One region of the Paraburkholderia sp. 35.1 genome, then DNA from elsewhere that is predicted to be linked to it. Evidence: riboswitches for the same ligand, from Rfam matches in the RefSeq annotation. Region 1 holds a riboswitch; each other region holds the start of a gene.

Region 1 (5,407 bases):
ATGGCTCGCGCCGATCGCGAGCAGTTCAGCACGGGTTTCGGACAGCGCGATATAAAGGCCGGTCTGCCCTTCGTGCAGGCCCTCGAGTAAGAATTGCAACGCGAGGGTGGTCTTACCCGTGCCTGGCACACCCTCCACGAGGTACATGCGGTTCGGCGTAAGACCACCGCCGAGGATGTCGTCGATGCCTTCGATGCCCGACGATATGCGGGCGGGGGTAGGGGCGGCGGTAGTGGTCGACATGATGGTTGAAATGACGGCGGCAGTGGCTTTGATCGAAACGGGCGCGATGTCGCGGCCGGTATGGCGCTATGCAATTTGTGTGCCGTCGTGCATTGCCTGCGTGCTCGGGCCTCGCGCGCATGGGCATGAAGCGTGCTATTAAAGGTGGCTCGCTGCGAGTTTTTCTTCAGCAGCACTTTGGAAGCTTCACGCACACCATGAAAACCTATCGACTTTCGGCTATCGCGCTTACCGCGGCATCGCTCGTTGCGCTGCTGCCGGTCAGTGCATCCGCCGACGATAGCCCCAGACCTTGCGGTGCGCTCAAACGGATCGTGGCCGCGGCGCCGGACGGCTTCGCCTCGCTGACACCCGACGACGGCAAAGGCGTTGCGCAACCTTATGGCGATGACGCGCAATGTTCGGCCGCGCATCGAAGTTTCCAGTGCACGTGGACGCCGCATCAGGCGGCGGGCTCGAACGCGGATGCATTGGAAGCGGTCGCGGCAGATGTCGCGTCGTGCCTGCCCGATGCAACGCACGATCAGAATTCGCCGGGACGTCAGCACTTTTATCTCGGCGCGAAGGATCGACGCACCGAAATCACGCTGACGCCCGAGGGGTCCAACCGGTTGCGGCTCGTGGTGTCGGGCAGGTAAGCGGCGGTGCCGTTCAGGCGCTGGCGTTCAGGCGGTGGCGGCCGGGCGCCACGACCAGCCGCGTCGCGAGTGGCGTAATTCGACGACCGACAGCGGCGCGATCTCGATGCGACAGAACACGGTTGGCGATGCGCCGAGGGCGTGCACGATTGCCGCTCGCAGTAGAGTCGCGTGGGTGATGGCGACGATGGTTCGACCTTGCGCAGAGGCCGCGAAGCTTGCTTCGTTGACGGCATTGCATGAACGCACGTCTGCCTGCTGCGCGTCGAGCCACTCTCCAACCCGCTGCACGAGTTGACCGAACGATTCGCCGCCGGGCGGCGCGGTGTCGGGCTCGCGTGTCCAGGCGGCGAGTTCGCGGGGCGTTGCGTCGGCAATGGCCGCGAGGCGCTGGCCGCGCCATTTGCCATAGTCGATATCCACCAATGCGTCGGCAGGCGTGGCGCTCAGACCGAGCGCGGCGGCCGTTTCGCGCGCGCTGGCGGCGGGGCTGGTGAACACCGCGCCGTGGGCGGGAAGCGCGAGACGCGGTCGCGCCGCTACGGCTTCGGCGCGACCGCGCGCGTCGAGCGGATCGTCGTCAGGGAAGCGGCCCGCGCGCTGCGCGGCCGTTGCCGCGTGGCTCACCAGTAATAGTCGCGTATCCATTCTTTGCGTTGGCGCCTCATTCGTACTTGCCTGCGTGGTTTCATCGCCTCGCGGCGCGCGTTGCGAGGTAGCCCTCGCCGTCACGGAAGCCGCAGTTTAGCGCGTAGAATACTGACACTGCGAAGCACGGAAGCCGGTGAGAGCCCGGCGCGGTCGCGCCACTGTAATCGGCATTGCAATCCACAAGAGCCGAAAGCCAGACCCGAGCTTCGCACCATTCCTCTGCAATCGACTTTCGGGGCGCGTCACCCCAGGAGATGTCCATCATGACCGAAGCTGTTCTTGATCGCGCCGCGCAACCGGCAGCCCAGCCCACTCCCATTCCTTTACGCGAACTGCTGCCATGGGTCGTGTTCGGCGGCTTGCTGCTGTTGCTCGCGCTTTACTTCGTTGGTGCGGAACAGGGCGCGACGTCGCTCGTGCCCGGCATGTACATGCATGAGTTCGTGCACGACGGCCGCCATCTGCTCGGCTTTCCCTGCCACTAACGGAGTTCGACATGGTAGGTAAATTGTTGGTGCGCGGGATGCTCGCGGGCATCGTCGCGGGCTCGCTCACGTTCGCGTTCGCGCGAATCGTCGGCGAACCACAGGTCGATCAGGCCATTTCATTCGAAGAAAAAGCGGCCGCCGCGCGCGGCGAGGCGCCCGAGCCCGAAATCGTGAGCCGTCAGACGCAGGCTGGCCTCGGCCTGCTGACTGGCGTGGTCACGTATGGCGCGGCATTTGGCGGCCTGTTCTCGCTGGTGTTTGCGTATGCGTATGGACGCGCGGGGACGTTGAGCGTGCGCGCGCTGTCCGCGTGGCTCGCGCTTGGCGCGTTCATCACGCTCGTGATCGTGCCGAATATCAAGTATCCGGCCAATCCGCCGTCGGTCGGTGATCCGGAGACGATCGGCACGCGCACGGGCCTGTTCTTTCTGATGATCGCGATTTCGCTCGCGACGATGGTGTTTTCGCTGAAGGTGCGGCGTCGCGCGGCGGCGAAGCTGGGTGCGTGGAACGGTTCGATCGTCGCGGGGCTCGTGTTCGTCGTGGTCATCGCGGCCGTGCAACTGTCGATGCCGGTCATCAATGAAGTGCCGGCCGCGTTCCCGGCTGTGCTGCTGTGGAAGTTCCGCGTCGCGGCGATCGGCATGCAGGTGGTCATGTGGACGACGATCGGGCTGCTGTTTGGCGCGATGGTCGAGCGCAGCGCTTTTATGCGTACGAATGCGCGGGTGACGATGAAGTCCGCCTGATGGTGACGGTGACACGCGGCCGCGCAAGCGGCCATTCTCGCGCGCAACGCGCGAGAATGGTTTTGCATCAAGTACTTGGCGCAGTTGTGGAGTGGTTATCCACAGCCTTGCGAACATTTTCTGTGGAAAAGCTGCTTAACGGCTTTTCGCAACTCCACTCATCTCTCCCTTTCGCCGCGGCGCTCCGGAGAATTCAATTGGAAGCCTAACTAATTCAGGTTGCACGCGGCACTGCTCAATTTTTAAGCTCTTCAACTTTTTAAAATAAATTGTGAGAAGGGTATTGACGTGTTGTCGACCGCTCTCCATAATCTCGTTTCTCTGCTGCAGACGCAGCGACGCAAACGAAGCAGTGCCGGGTAGTGGTGGTTCAGGCGCGGCGGGTTTGGCGGACCGATCTTTAAAAACTAACAGTCGATAAGTGTGGGCGCTTGATGCGGAATGCGGCGGCGGATTCTCCGGAGTCTGCTGTCAGGCAGAAGTATCAGAAGCCTCACACAGTATTAGAGGAAGGTTTGTCTGTCGAAAGACGGATCAATCATCGTCAGTACGTTGAGTGAGCGACCGGGTTCGAGAGAGCCCGAACACAGTAACAGGTTTGAACTGAAGAGTTTGATCCTGGCTCAGATTGAACGCTGGCGGCATGCCTTACACATGCAAGTCGAACGGCAGCACGGACTTCGGTCTGGTGGCGAGTGGCGAACGGGTGAGTAATACATCGGAACGTGTCCTGGAGTGGGGGATAGCCCGGCGAAAGCCGGATTAATACCGCATACGCTCGGGAGAGGAAAGCGGGGGATCTTTCGGGACCTCGCGCTCAAGGGGCGGCCGATGGCAGATTAGGTAGTTGGTGGGGTAAAGGCCTACCAAGCCGACGATCTGTAGCTGGTCTGAGAGGACGACCAGCCACACTGGGACTGAGACACGGCCCAGACTCCTACGGGAGGCAGCAGTGGGGAATTTTGGACAATGGGCGCAAGCCTGATCCAGCAATGCCGCGTGTGTGAAGAAGGCCTTCGGGTTGTAAAGCACTTTTGTCCGGAAAGAAAACCTTGTGGCTAATATCCGTGAGGGATGACGGTACCGGAAGAATAAGCACCGGCTAACTACGTGCCAGCAGCCGCGGTAATACGTAGGGTGCGAGCGTTAATCGGAATTACTGGGCGTAAAGCGTGCGCAGGCGGTGCTGTAAGACCGATGTGAAATCCCCGGGCTTAACCTGGGAACTGCATTGGTGACTGCAGCGCTGGAGTATGGCAGAGGGGGGTGGAATTCCACGTGTAGCAGTGAAATGCGTAGAGATGTGGAGGAACACCGATGGCGAAGGCAGCCCCCTGGGCCAATACTGACGCTCATGCACGAAAGCGTGGGGAGCAAACAGGATTAGATACCCTGGTAGTCCACGCCCTAAACGATGTCAACTGGTTGTCGGGCCTTCATTGGCTTGGTAACGTAGCTAACGCGTGAAGTTGACCGCCTGGGGAGTACGGTCGCAAGATTAAAACTCAAAGGAATTGACGGGGACCCGCACAAGCGGTGGATGATGTGGATTAATTCGATGCAACGCGAAAAACCTTACCTACCCTTGACATGTATGGAATCCTGCCGAGAGGCGGGAGTGCCCGAAAGGGAGCCATAACACAGGTGCTGCATGGCTGTCGTCAGCTCGTGTCGTGAGATGTTGGGTTAAGTCCCGCAACGAGCGCAACCCTTGTCCCTAGTTGCTACGCAAGAGCACTCCAGGGAGACTGCCGGTGACAAACCGGAGGAAGGTGGGGATGACGTCAAGTCCTCATGGCCCTTATGGGTAGGGCTTCACACGTCATACAATGGTCGGAACAGAGGGTTGCCAAGCCGCGAGGTGGAGCCAATCCCAGAAAACCGATCGTAGTCCGGATCGCACTCTGCAACTCGGGTGCGTGAAGCTGGAATCGCTAGTAATCGCGGATCAGCATGCCGCGGTGAATACGTTCCCGGGTCTTGTACACACCGCCCGTCACACCATGGGAGTGGGTTTTACCAGAAGTGGCTAGTCTAACCGCAAGGAGGACGGTCACCACGGTAGGATTCATGACTGGGGTGAAGTCGTAACAAGGTAGCCGTATCGGAAGGTGCGGCTGGATCACCTCCTTTCCAGAGCTGTGCATTCATTGCACTCAAGTGCTCACGCTTATCGGCTGTGGTTAGAAGAAACGCAGGCAGGCTCAGGGGTCTGTAGCTCAGCCGGTTAGAGCACCGTCTTGATAAGGCGGGGGTCGATGGTTCGAATCCATCCAGACCCACCAGTGTCTTGTCTGGTGAGCTGAAGGGCTGGGGCCGCTGGAGTATCTGTGAGACTGGGGGATTAGCTCAGCTGGGAGAGCACCTGCTTTGCAAGCAGGGGGTCGTCGGTTCGATCCCGTCATCCTCCACCAATCCTCAATGCCAAGGGTTCAGCACGAAGTGATGCTGAGTACTTTGCATTGGCGATTGAGCCAGTCAGAGCGGTATGAGGCACAGGCTTCATACCGGCTGCCGTTCTTTAACAATCAGGAAGAAGTAGTAAAGAGATTCACGAAAGGCACCTGGAGATGGGTGCGGAGTAGGTGAATCAGGGTTGTGATTGTATCGATGTATTTTAAAGGTGATCGAAAGATTG
Region 2 (5,407 bases), 1.7 Mb from region 1:
CGTGTGGCCGGTCAGCGTGCCGTGGACGCCATCGATCTGCTGCATGCCGAGCGACGTGAAGCGCGTTTGCATCGTCGCGTGACCGGGCAGCAGGCCCAGCATCGGCGTGCTGGTGCCTTGCGCGTCGGTCAGCGTGTCGAGCAGATAGAGCATGCCGCCGCACTCGGCGACCAGCGGTTTGTCCGCCTCGACGTGCGCGCGGATCGATGCCGCGCTGGTCGAGTTGCCCGCGAGCGTCGCCAGATGCAGCTCGGGATAGCCGCCCGGCAGATAGAGCGCGTGCGTGCCGGCGGGCAACGCTTCGTCGGCAAGCGGCGAGAAATAGCTGAGCCGCGCGCCGAGCGCTTCGAGCAGCGCGACGTTGGCCGGATAGATGAACGAGAACGCGGCGTCGCGCGCGATCGCGATGTGCTTGCCTTCGAGCAGACGCGGCAGCACCTCGGGCGAGGGCACGCCGAAATCGACCGGCGGCGGCAGTTCGGCGAGCGCGGTCGACGCGAGCGTATCCGCCGCGCGTTCGAGGCGCGCTTCGAGATCGTCGATTTCATCGGCCTGGTGTAGGCCGAGGTGGCGGTCGGGCAGCGTCATCTCGTCGCTCGCGGCGAGGTGGCCGCACCAGCGCAACCCGGGCGGCAGTGCTTCCTGCAACATCTGCGCGTGCCGAGCCGAGCCGACGCGATTCGCGAGCACGCCGTGGAACGGCAGTTGCGGTCTGAAGCGCGCAAGGCCGAACGCGACCGCGCCGAAGGTCTGCGCCATCGCCTGCGCGGAAATCACCGCGAGCACCGGCACGCCGAACGTGGTCGCCAGATCGGCGCTGCTCGGCGTGCCGTCGAACAGGCCCATCACGCCTTCGATCAGGATCAGATCGGCTTCTTGCGCCGCCCGCGCGAGCAGGTTGCGGCATGCGCTTTCGCCGACCATCCACAGATCGAGCGACAGCACCGGCGCGCCGCTCGCGCGCGCGAGGATCATCGGATCGAGAAAATCCGGCCCGGTCTTGAACACGCGCACGCGACGTCCGAGCCGCCGGTGATAGCGCGCGAGACCGGCAGTGATCGTGGTTTTGCCTTGTCCCGACGCGGGCGCGCTGATGAACAGCGCGGGGCACGCCCCGAAGGAAGTCCCCTGGGGGGACGCCCCGAAGGAAGTCCCCTGGGGGGACGCCCCGAAGGAAGTCCCCTTGGGGGGCGCCCCGGACGAAGCCCCGTTGGGAAACGCCGACATCGCTCAGAACTCCACGCCGCGCTGCGCCTTCACACCTTGCTCGCGATACGGATGCTTGATCGCGCGCATTTCGGTGACGAGGTCGGCAGCTTCGATCAGCGCGTCCGGCGCATGGCGTCCGGTCACGACGACATGCAACATCTGCGCACGCGCGTTGATCACCGCGAGCACTTCGTCGAGCGGCAGGTATTCGTACTTCAGCACGGTGTTCAGCTCGTCGAGGATCACCATCTGGTAGTCGCCGCTTTCGATCATCCGCCGCGCTTCGTTCCAGCCTTTGCGCGCTGTCGCCATGTCGGCCTCGCGGTTCTGCGTGTTCCACGTGTAGCCGTCGCCCATCGTGACGAAATCGCATTGCGCGATCGCGCCGAGGAAATCGCGCTCCGACGTATGCAGCGCGCCCTTGATGAACTGCACGACGCCGAGCCGCATGCCGTGGCCGAGCACCCGCACGGCCATGCCGAACGCGGCCGTGCTCTTGCCCTTGCCGGTGCCGGTGTTGACGATCAGCAGGCCTTTTTCGACGGTCGCGCCGGCCTGCTTCTTTTCGTGGCCTTCGCGGCGGCGTTCGGTCATGCGTTGATGCGATTCCGGATCGGTTTTCATCGAGGGTCCTGGTTTTGAGAGGCGGGATGGGATGGGGGCGCGTCGCTAAGGGCAGCGTCGTTCGCCGCTGCGATCGCCACCGTGATGCCGGCGTGCGCGGTCTTGCGTACGATCAGACGCGCGTTTTGCGCGGTTGTGGTGGAGTCCGGCGCCGTTGCCGCCAGCAGCGCGCACGGCTCGCACACACCATCGACGCCGAGATGCGCGTGTGCCGCCGCCGACGGCGACGCGACCGGTACCGCGGCGATCTGCTCGCGGCTGAACAGTTGCAGCGGCAGCTGATGACGTGAGCAGAATTCGAGCAGACCGGCTTCGTTGGCTTTGGTGTCGATCGTCGCGATCGCGCGGATCTGCTCGAAGGCATTCGATCCGAGCGCTGCGCGGACGGCGGCTTCGATCTCAGCGGCTTTGCTGTGCAAGCGGCAACCGATGCCGACGCTCAGCGTTTTGATCGCGCGTGCGAGTCCGTGTCGTGTCGCGCTCGCTGCCAGTTCGTGAGCAACGCCGGCGTCGCGTTTGGCCGCATCACGCGCCAGTGCGAGCGACGCCACAGCGCCGATCACGACGATCGCCGGCGAGCCGAGCCCCGCGCGCGCCACCGCCTCGGCGAACTCGCGAAGCGGCGCGAGCACATGACGCTGCTCAGGCCGCGTCGCCGACTCGATCGCCGCGCACGGCGTGTCGGCGGACATGCCGGCAGCGAGCAATGCGCGGGCGATCTCGCCGAGCCGGCGCATGCCCATGTAGATCACCAGCGTCATGCGCGTCGCGGCGAGCGCGGCCCAGTCCGGTTCGCCACTGCCGGCGCCGTGGCCGGTGACGAACACGACGCCCTGCGCGTGATCACGATGCGTGACCGCGATACCGAGCGCCGCGGGCGCCGCGATGCCGGCCGTGATGCCGTTGATCACGTCGACTTCGATACCCGCGGCCTGTAGCGCCTGCAACTCTTCGCCGCCGCGGCCGAACACGAACGGATCACCGCCCTTGAGCCGCGCGACGCTGCGCCCCGCGCGCAGATGCCCGAGCATTTGCGCGACGATGTCGGCTTGCGGCGTCGACGGATGGCCGCCGCGTTTGCCGACGTACAGGACTTGCGCGTCGGTGCGCGCGAACTGCAGCACGTCGGGATTCACCAGATCGTCGACGAGCACGACATCGGCCTGCGCGAGCGCACGGGTGGCCTTCAGCGTGATCAGTTCGACGTCGCCGGGACCGGCGCCGATCAGCCAGGCGCGCGTCATCGCGGCGTGCATGGCGCGCGCCATGCGGTGATGGAAGAAGAGACGCGGCGTGCGACAGCGCGCGCGGCGGTGAATATAGTGGTCATGCGCAACTGCGAATCCGGGCACGCGCGATGCCGCGCTGCTACGCCTTCACATCCGTTCCCCGCGGATTCCGGCGGCCGGCGGCGCCGCGTGACGCACGGATGCAATGCGGCACCGCCTCCGCGTCTGGCCGGTATCCGGGCTGGCGGCCTCATGCGCTTCGCCTTCCCGTCCCGGTTTGTGGATTCGCGGGACAGTGGCATCAAAAAACGCATGCGCGGCACGTCGGAATCGAAGGCGAATCGAATCGCGCGCCGCAGGTCGCTTACCGTTGCGGGGACAGCACAGGTTGAACGCGCGAGGCGCTGCCTGTTTCCCGTTTAACTGCACACGCGAGCGCATGTGCGGGCACCAAACGCGCGCATACGATAGCACATGGCGCCTTGCCGGATAAGCCTCGGCGGCGCTTTCCGGCTCGGTGCGTTGCTTGACTGCGCAAGGCCGCGGGCCTACACTCGCACGCACTTTGGGTGCTCGCGTGCGCGCTCGTGCGCATGCAGTTAAACGGGAAACAGGGAGCCACCTGCTCTGGAGCGGCTAACCTGTGCTGTCCCCGCAACGGTAAGCGAAAAGCGGTTCCGGCTTGATAGCCGGGCACCGCAGTGCCGGCTTCGATGTCCTCGCGCAAGCTCGCGTGGACATTTCACCACTGGACGAGAAACCACTCGGCCGGGAAGGGGAAGCGGCGCTTTCGCCAGCCCGGATACCGGCCCAACGAAGCAGAACGACCGCCGCGGGGATGCGGCGGCGCGTTCATGACCTCAGTTCCGCTTTCTGTATTTCCGTTGTCGCGGCAATGCCGTCGTTCGTCCCCGTGTCTGGTAATCGCCGGTACTGCTGCGCGTGCTTCATTCGCTCCATTCGCCAGCCGACGCGGACCCACGCGCGGACTTTCCGGCATACCGATCAACGCCAAGGGATGGACCTCACGATGCAAACTCAATTGCGCAAGATCCCCGTCACGATCGTCACGGGCTTTCTCGGCAGCGGCAAAACCACGCTGCTGCGGCACATTCTTCAGCATGCGGGCGGCAAGCGCATCGCGGTGATCGTCAACGAGTTCGGCGAGCTCGGCATCGACGGCGAAATCCTCAGGGGCTGCGGCATCGGTTGCGATGAAAACGGCGTCGAGACTGAAGGACAATTGTATGAACTCGCGAACGGTTGTTTGTGCTGCACCGTGCAGGAAGAATTTTTCCCGGTGATGGAAAAGCTCGCGGAGCGCCGCGACGAACTCGATCACGTGCTGATCGAAACGTCGGGGCTCGCCTTGCCGAAGCCGCTTGTGCAGGCGTTCAACTGGCCGCAGATCCGCAACGGCTTCACGGTCGACGCGGTGGTGACGGTGGTGGACGGCCCGGCCGCCGCGAGCGGCCAGTTCGCCGATAACCCGCTCGCCGTCGATGCGCAGCGCAAGGCCGATCCGAATCTCGATCACGAGTCGCCGCTGCATGAGCTGTTCGAAGACCAGTTGTCGGCGGCCGACCTGGTGATTCTGAACAAGACCGATCTGATCGACGACGCGCGGCAGCACGAGGTCGAAGCCGCGATCCGCGCGGAGATTGCGCCGCAGGTGAAGATCGTGCGCGCGCAGCAGGGGCGGCTCGACCTGCATACGCTGCTGGGCCTCGAAGCGGCGTCGGAAGAGACGATCCACCTGCGTCATGACCACCACGGTTCCGCCGACGACCCCGATCATCACCACGATGAATTCGATTCGGTCGTCGTGCAGGCATCGGTACCGTCGCGCGACGCGGCGCTCGCCGCCTTGCAGGCGCTCGTCGAAACCCACACGATTTACCGTGTCAAAGGCTTCGCGGCACTGCAGGGCGCGGCTATGCGTCTCGTGATCCAGGGCGTGGGCCGGCGCTTCGAGAGCTACTTCGACCGGCGCTGGCAAGCGGGTGAAAATGGCGACGGCGCGTTGAGCCGCTTCGTGCTGATCGGCGCAGACCTCGACCAACACGCGCTGCAACAGGCGTTCGACGCGGCGCTCGGCGCGACGTCGAACGCGACGGCATAAACGGGCGCACCAGCATGCATCTGCTGCGCACGACGCCGGGCGGCTTCGTCGACGATACGCAGGGCGTGATCCGCATCGATCAGCAGCCCGCCGAGATCGTCGTGCTCAGTTCCGCCGACACCACGCTGTCGCTGCTCGCGAGCGTAGTGCCGCGTCTCGGCGACGGCTTTCCGAGCGTGCGGCTCGCGAACGTCACGTATCTGCGTCAGCCTGCCTCGGTCGA
Region 3 (5,407 bases), on a different contig from region 1:
GTGCACGGGCCAGCAGCGCGCGTTGCCGTTCGCCGCCCGACAGCGAAGCGAACGGCCGCTGCCGGTGCGCATCGAGTTCGACATCGTGCAGCGCGGCGTCGACGAGCGCGGTGTCCACGGCGGTGTCGCCGTCGAGCAGCCCCTTGTGCGGCGTACGGCCCATCGCGACGACCTCTTCCACCGTCAGGCCGAAGTCGTCGGGCGGGTCCTGCTGTACCACCGCGATGCGTTGCGCCGCCCAGCGCCCGGACTTGACCCAGACGTCGTCGCCGTCCAGCCTGACGGCGCCGCTGTGCGGCCTTGCGTAACGGAACGCACACCGCAGCAGGCTCGTCTTGCCGCTGCCGTTGGGTCCGATCAGGCCGACGAATTCGCCCGGCTGCACTTCGAGCACGATCCGCCGCAACAGGCTCTCGCCGTCGTCCGGGCGTCTCGCGTCCCGCGACGGCGGCGACCAGCCTAGCTCTTCGATATGCAGTGAGGTCATGGCTTTGCCGATCAATGAGGCTAGAAAGTCATCGTCGCGGTGACCCACCCCGAGCGCGGCGCGCCGAGCAGCCATTCGGTGCCGTCGTTCTGCGTGGAGACCGCATAGGTCCGGTTGGTCAGGTTGCGCAGATAGAGCGCGAGCGTCAGGTTGCGCGTTGCGCGCCACGACGCGGACGCATCGACCAGTGTGTACGACGGAATCGACACGCTGTTCGCGTTGTCGCCGAAGCGCCGTCCGACATACTGCACCCCGGCTCCCGCGCGCCAGCCAGGCGCGAACGCCCAGTCGAGCCACACGTTCGCGGTCTGCTCGGGGATGTTGTAGGGCACGTTGCCCGCGCGCGACACGCTCTGGCCATCGACCGCCTCGTCGAAATCGTCGTACCGCGCGCGCAGCAGCGCCGCGTTCGCCTCGACCGACCAGCCGCCGCCCAGCCGCAGCGCGCCCGACCATTCGACGCCGCGCGACGACTGCCGGCCGACCTGCTCGCTCAGGTCCGGGTTCAGCGGATCGGTGCTCACGAGGTTACGCTTCACGATCTGGTACACCGCGAAGGTCCACGATCCGCGGCCGCCGAGCACTTCCTGCTTGACACCCGCCTCCCACTGCTGACCGGTCGACAGCGTGAACTGACTGTTCGATTGCGACAGCGTAATCAGCGAACTGACGCCGTCGGTGCCGGTCGTGTACTGACCGTACACGGACAGTGTCGGCGTGAGCGAGAACACAAGGCCCGTGCGCCATCCTGTATGGGCGAACGTCCTGTCGAACGACGACGCCGCAGTCGTGGCAGTCGCGAACGTGTCGCGATGCAAGTCGATATGGTCGTAACGCAGGCCACTCACCCACGCGAGCCGCTCGGTCAGCTCGAACCGGTCCTCTGCAAAAAGGGACGCCTGATGCGTGACGGTGCGAAACGCGGGCACGGTCGAATCGGGACTGTCGAACACGCCCGGATCGAAACCGAATGCCGGCACGATCGACGAGCCGCCGTATGGTGAATTGCTTGTATCGACAAACGAGATCACATTGAAGTCCGCGCCGACGACCAGCCGGTTCTGATGGCCCCATGCACGCCCGTCGATCGTCGTGTCGAGCTGGTCGCCGATCTGCCGCTGATGATGGAGGATCTCGATGTAATCGCTGCGCAACACATCGCCATCCGGCTGCAGGGCGTAGCTCTCGCTATCGTGCCAGTGGCGGTTGGTCAGCAAATAATAGAGCTGGTTGCGCACCGTGATGCCAGGCATGGCGTGCCACTTCGCGTTCAGCCGCGTCCACTGGTCGTAATAGGAGATCGCGGAATCGGCGACGTTGTAGTTCTGGTAGCGGAACGCCGGATTGAGCGCACCGTCGAGCACCGGAATCCCGAAATAGCGCGCCGGCTTCTGGCGGCCGTAGTCGTAGTCGAGTGTGAATGACAAGGTCGGATCGACGTCGAGCCGCAATGCGCCGCCGAGCGCCGTGGTATGCGAATCGCCGCGCGGTACCCAGCCGTTCGAGCGGTCATCGCTCACGTAAAAGCGGTATGACAGCATGGGCCCGAGCGCGCCCGTCGTATCGAGCGCCACGCGCTTCTCGCCATAGGCGCCCGCGCCGATCTGGACCGTGGTCGCGTAGTCGCGCTGCGGCGCCTTCGGCACGACGTTGATCACGCCGCCGATGCCACCCTCACCGTAGAGCACCGACGCCGGACCGCGCAGCACCTCGATCCGGTCGACCGACCACGTATCGAACGGAAAGGTCACCGTGCCTGCGCCAGGATACATGCGCGTGCCGTCATAGAGCGTCGTGATCGACTCCGGCCCGCTGAAGCCGCGCACCGAGACCGACGTGCCGCCATTGCCGGGTGCCGCGTCGGTGGCAAATCCGGCCGCACGCGTAATGGCCTCGTTGACCGTGGTGTCGCCGCGCACCTGAATCTGCTCACCGGTGAGCGTCTCGACGCTCGCCGGCGTATCGAGGCTCGACAGTCCAAGCCGGCTGCCGGTACGGATCGGCGTGCTCAGGTCCGGTGTATCCGTATGGCCCGATGCCTGGACCTTAACAGCCGGCAGCGTCTGTGCCGGCTCCTGCGCAGATTGCGTGCTGTCTGCCGCCGGGCCGCTGCCGTCATCAGCAAACGCGGACGACGAGCCGATCAGCCACGCGCAGCCGAGCATCCCTGCTGTGAGCTGACGGCTGCGGCGTCGCTGCGTTCGCGACGGCGAAAGGATCGAGATTTTCTTCATTGTCCTGCTCTCTTTTCTTTTTTCTCTGGCGCTACCGTATGCGGTGCGCCTGTTTTTTATGCGCTCGACACACGTGCCTATCCACCATGTCATCGACGCAGTGAAACACCGCACGATTGCCGGAAACACGAACCAGGCATGCCGTGCTGACCGGCGACACTTACCGGGTCAACACAAACGACGGGAGAAAAAGAGGAAGCAACGGGCAGCCGATGCCCGGTGGACACTGACGATGCAGGTCATGGCGGTTCTCCTGGGGTTTCGCGCCCCATGACAGGTGAAGGAAGACAAGGCCCAGGTCTGACTCCCGGTTTCAGGAAACCGGTCACAGTGGCGCGACCGCGCTGGATTTGCACCAGCTTCCGGGCTTTGCGTGCGCAATTCTAATCGATCGCACACTCAATTCCCCCGCGCCGCGGCCTGGCTAGCGCATGCCTGCCCGTGCAGGCTGCCCGCTTCACGTCCGGGTCATCGCGCCAGCGGTCGGATCGCCCGCGATTTCGGCAGAACGATATCTAACCCGCATCGTAAACGCAACACAGTTGCGATAATTAGAAAAGGGAACGCTATACTTGAGTCTGCTTCACCGCATACATTCCTGCATTCATGCCCCGCCTGATCCAGATCCGACGCAGTCCCATCCATGGCAAGGGTGTCTTTGCCGTTGCCGACATGCCGCGCGGCATGCGCATCATCGAATACAGGGGGGCGCGCATTACCCACCCCGCAGCACGACGCCAGCATCCCGTCAACGCCGAAGACCCGTTCCACACCTTTCTGTTTGCGCTGGGTGACGGCCGCTACTGCATTGATGCGGGCACCGGCGGGAACGCCGCCCGCTGGATCAATCATCGTTGCGCACCGAACTGCGAGGCGGTTGAAGACTACGACCGCCAGGGGATCCTGCGCGTGTACCTCCATGCCGCCGCAGTGAACGATGGAACGAGCTGTGTCATGGCTGTACCCGGCTTGATTTTGCGCTGCTCGATCCAGCCTTCGATGGTCGCCAGCCGGTCACGCCAGCGCGTCGCCGCGCCGACCCGGCAGGCTGGGCCCGTGACGTCGACCGCCTCGCCGCGCTGTTCGACGACTATCGGCCGCGCATCGTCTTCTGCCCGCACGAGCGTGATGGCTCTGCGACGCACATCGGTGTCCACTGGCTCGTATGTGACGCCCTGCAGCACCATACCCACGCCGTCTGGCTTGCGCAGACAGAATTCTGGGGCACGCTTGAGCAGCCCAACACGCTCGTCGAACTCGACAGCTCGATCGTCGCGACCATGATCGAGGCGTTGACCTGTCACCATGGTGAAATTGCCCGCAACCCCTATCACCTGCGCCTGATGTCATGGCTCGCGGACAGCGTGCGACGCGGTGGCGAGGCTGTGTTCGGTGCCGGAATGCAACCGCCGTCCTTCGCCTTCGGCGCGTTGTACCGGCTCGAGCGCTCGGCAGGCGGCCGGCAGACGGCAGTCGGGCGTCCGATGGCCATCGCTGCGGAGGATGGCCTGCAACCGCTGTTCGACCAGGGCATGCCGCCAGGTCCATGACGACGACCATACGACACGCGTGGCCTTGCCCGCGCGGGACGATGTATCATTCCATCATTGGACAGTTGCATCCACGGTCATCCATGCCTACCCGCCACTCTCCGCGCAAACATCCACCACACGCTCCTACCGACTGGCCATCGCGCCTGCGCGAGGCGGGGCTGCGCTCCACCGCGCTTACCGTTGCCGTGCTCGAGCGCCTGGAGGGCGCCGAACAGCCCCGTTCGCACGAAGAACTCGCCCGCGATCTGGGCGCCGCTACAGGCGCGGGAAAAGTGGATCGCGTGACCCTCTACCGGATCCTCGACCGGCTAACTGCCGTTGGCCTGCTCACCCGAATCCAGGGATCTGACCGGGCCTGGCGCCATGCAATCGCAGAGCACGAGACCTCCACTGGTTATTTCGAGTGCGATCATTGCCACAACATTTCTGCGCTTCCGGAAGATCCGGAACTGGCCGGTGTGCTCGCCCGGATAGAGCGCAAGCTTAGCCGCCGCGGCGTTCATAGCACGAACTCTGCCGTCACGATTCACGGTACCTGCCGCGACTGCTCGACCCACGGCGTGTGAGCACGCAAGATCATTGCACCTGATTCGGCGGGTCCGAAATCAGGTTATTAACGCCACTTTGTTGCATTAATAACCAACCCTGCTACCATGGGATTTTCCGCTGGCGCCCGCCGTACCCATGACCTCGCCGATTCCCCAGAGCTTCGATGACTGGCAGCACTGCATTGAGCACGAGTGCGGCATCACGCTGACGCCGGCGTTCATCCAGGCACGGCTGGCCGTACTCGGCGACCCCGACAATGCCGAGACACAGCGGTTTGCGCGGCTCTACGGCGAAGTGCACCTGCAAAGGGTGCTGGGCTGGTTTGCTGCCGCGCTGGAAAACACGTCACTTCGGGCATGATGCATCGGGTGTGACATAAACATCCGTCACCGAAGTCGAGGAAGGTCGCTCGCTCTCGCCCAGATTTGGCCCTGATGGACTGATTCCCTGCGTCGTCAGTGATGCGGGCCGGGACGACGTCCTGATGGTCGGCTATATGAACCGGGAAGCCCTTGCGCGGACGATCGAGACCGGTATCGCCCACTACTGGAGCCGCAGCCGCCAGACGCTCTGGTCCAAGGGTG

What was found. A riboswitch is a leader RNA that binds a small molecule or an ion and turns the genes downstream of it on or off. The one in region 1 is predicted to bind cobalamin.
Region 2: it holds a riboswitch for cobalamin, as region 1 does, so the genes downstream of both, cobA (uroporphyrinogen-III C-methyltransferase) here and OKW27_RS06985 (CbtB domain-containing protein) in region 1, are expected to answer to the same signal.
Region 3: it holds a riboswitch for cobalamin, as region 1 does, so the genes downstream of both, OKW27_RS36485 (TonB-dependent receptor) here and OKW27_RS06985 (CbtB domain-containing protein) in region 1, are expected to answer to the same signal.

Annotation. Positions count from the first base shown of each region.
Region 1 is NZ_JBNDMJ010000002.1:242,841-248,247, reverse strand. It holds gene OKW27_RS07000 (ATPase domain-containing protein) at 1-243, opposite strand, end outside; gene OKW27_RS06995 (hypothetical protein) at 441-881, shown strand; gene OKW27_RS06990 (histidine phosphatase family protein) at 909-1,529, opposite strand; cobalamin riboswitch at 1,610-1,755, shown strand; gene OKW27_RS06985 (CbtB domain-containing protein) at 1,796-2,017, shown strand; gene OKW27_RS06980 (CbtA family protein) at 2,029-2,769, shown strand; rRNA gene OKW27_RS06975 (16S ribosomal RNA) at 3,370-4,902, shown strand; tRNA gene OKW27_RS06970 (tRNA-Ile) at 4,978-5,054, shown strand; tRNA gene OKW27_RS06965 (tRNA-Ala) at 5,108-5,183, shown strand.
Region 2 is NZ_JBNDMJ010000002.1:1,963,520-1,968,926, reverse strand. It holds gene OKW27_RS14990 (cobyrinate a,c-diamide synthase) at 1-1,227, opposite strand, end outside; gene cobO (cob(I)yrinic acid a,c-diamide adenosyltransferase) at 1,231-1,833, opposite strand; gene OKW27_RS14980 (cobalamin biosynthesis protein) at 1,830-2,264, opposite strand; partial or broken gene cobA (uroporphyrinogen-III C-methyltransferase) at 2,340-3,077, opposite strand; cobalamin riboswitch at 3,273-3,532, opposite strand; cobalamin riboswitch at 3,613-3,890, shown strand; gene cobW (cobalamin biosynthesis protein CobW) at 4,093-5,184, shown strand; gene cobN (cobaltochelatase subunit CobN) at 5,199-5,407, shown strand, end outside.
Region 3 is NZ_JBNDMJ010000003.1:3,522,922-3,528,328, reverse strand. It holds gene OKW27_RS36490 (ABC transporter ATP-binding protein) at 1-487, opposite strand, end outside; gene OKW27_RS36485 (TonB-dependent receptor) at 508-2,721, opposite strand; cobalamin riboswitch at 2,996-3,139, opposite strand; partial or broken gene OKW27_RS36480 (SET domain-containing protein) at 3,328-3,558, shown strand; gene OKW27_RS36475 (hypothetical protein) at 3,606-4,028, opposite strand; gene OKW27_RS36470 (hypothetical protein) at 4,002-4,271, shown strand; gene OKW27_RS36465 (Fur family transcriptional regulator) at 4,313-4,840, shown strand; gene OKW27_RS36460 (hypothetical protein) at 4,959-5,183, shown strand; partial or broken gene hisI (phosphoribosyl-AMP cyclohydrolase) at 5,230-5,407, shown strand, end outside.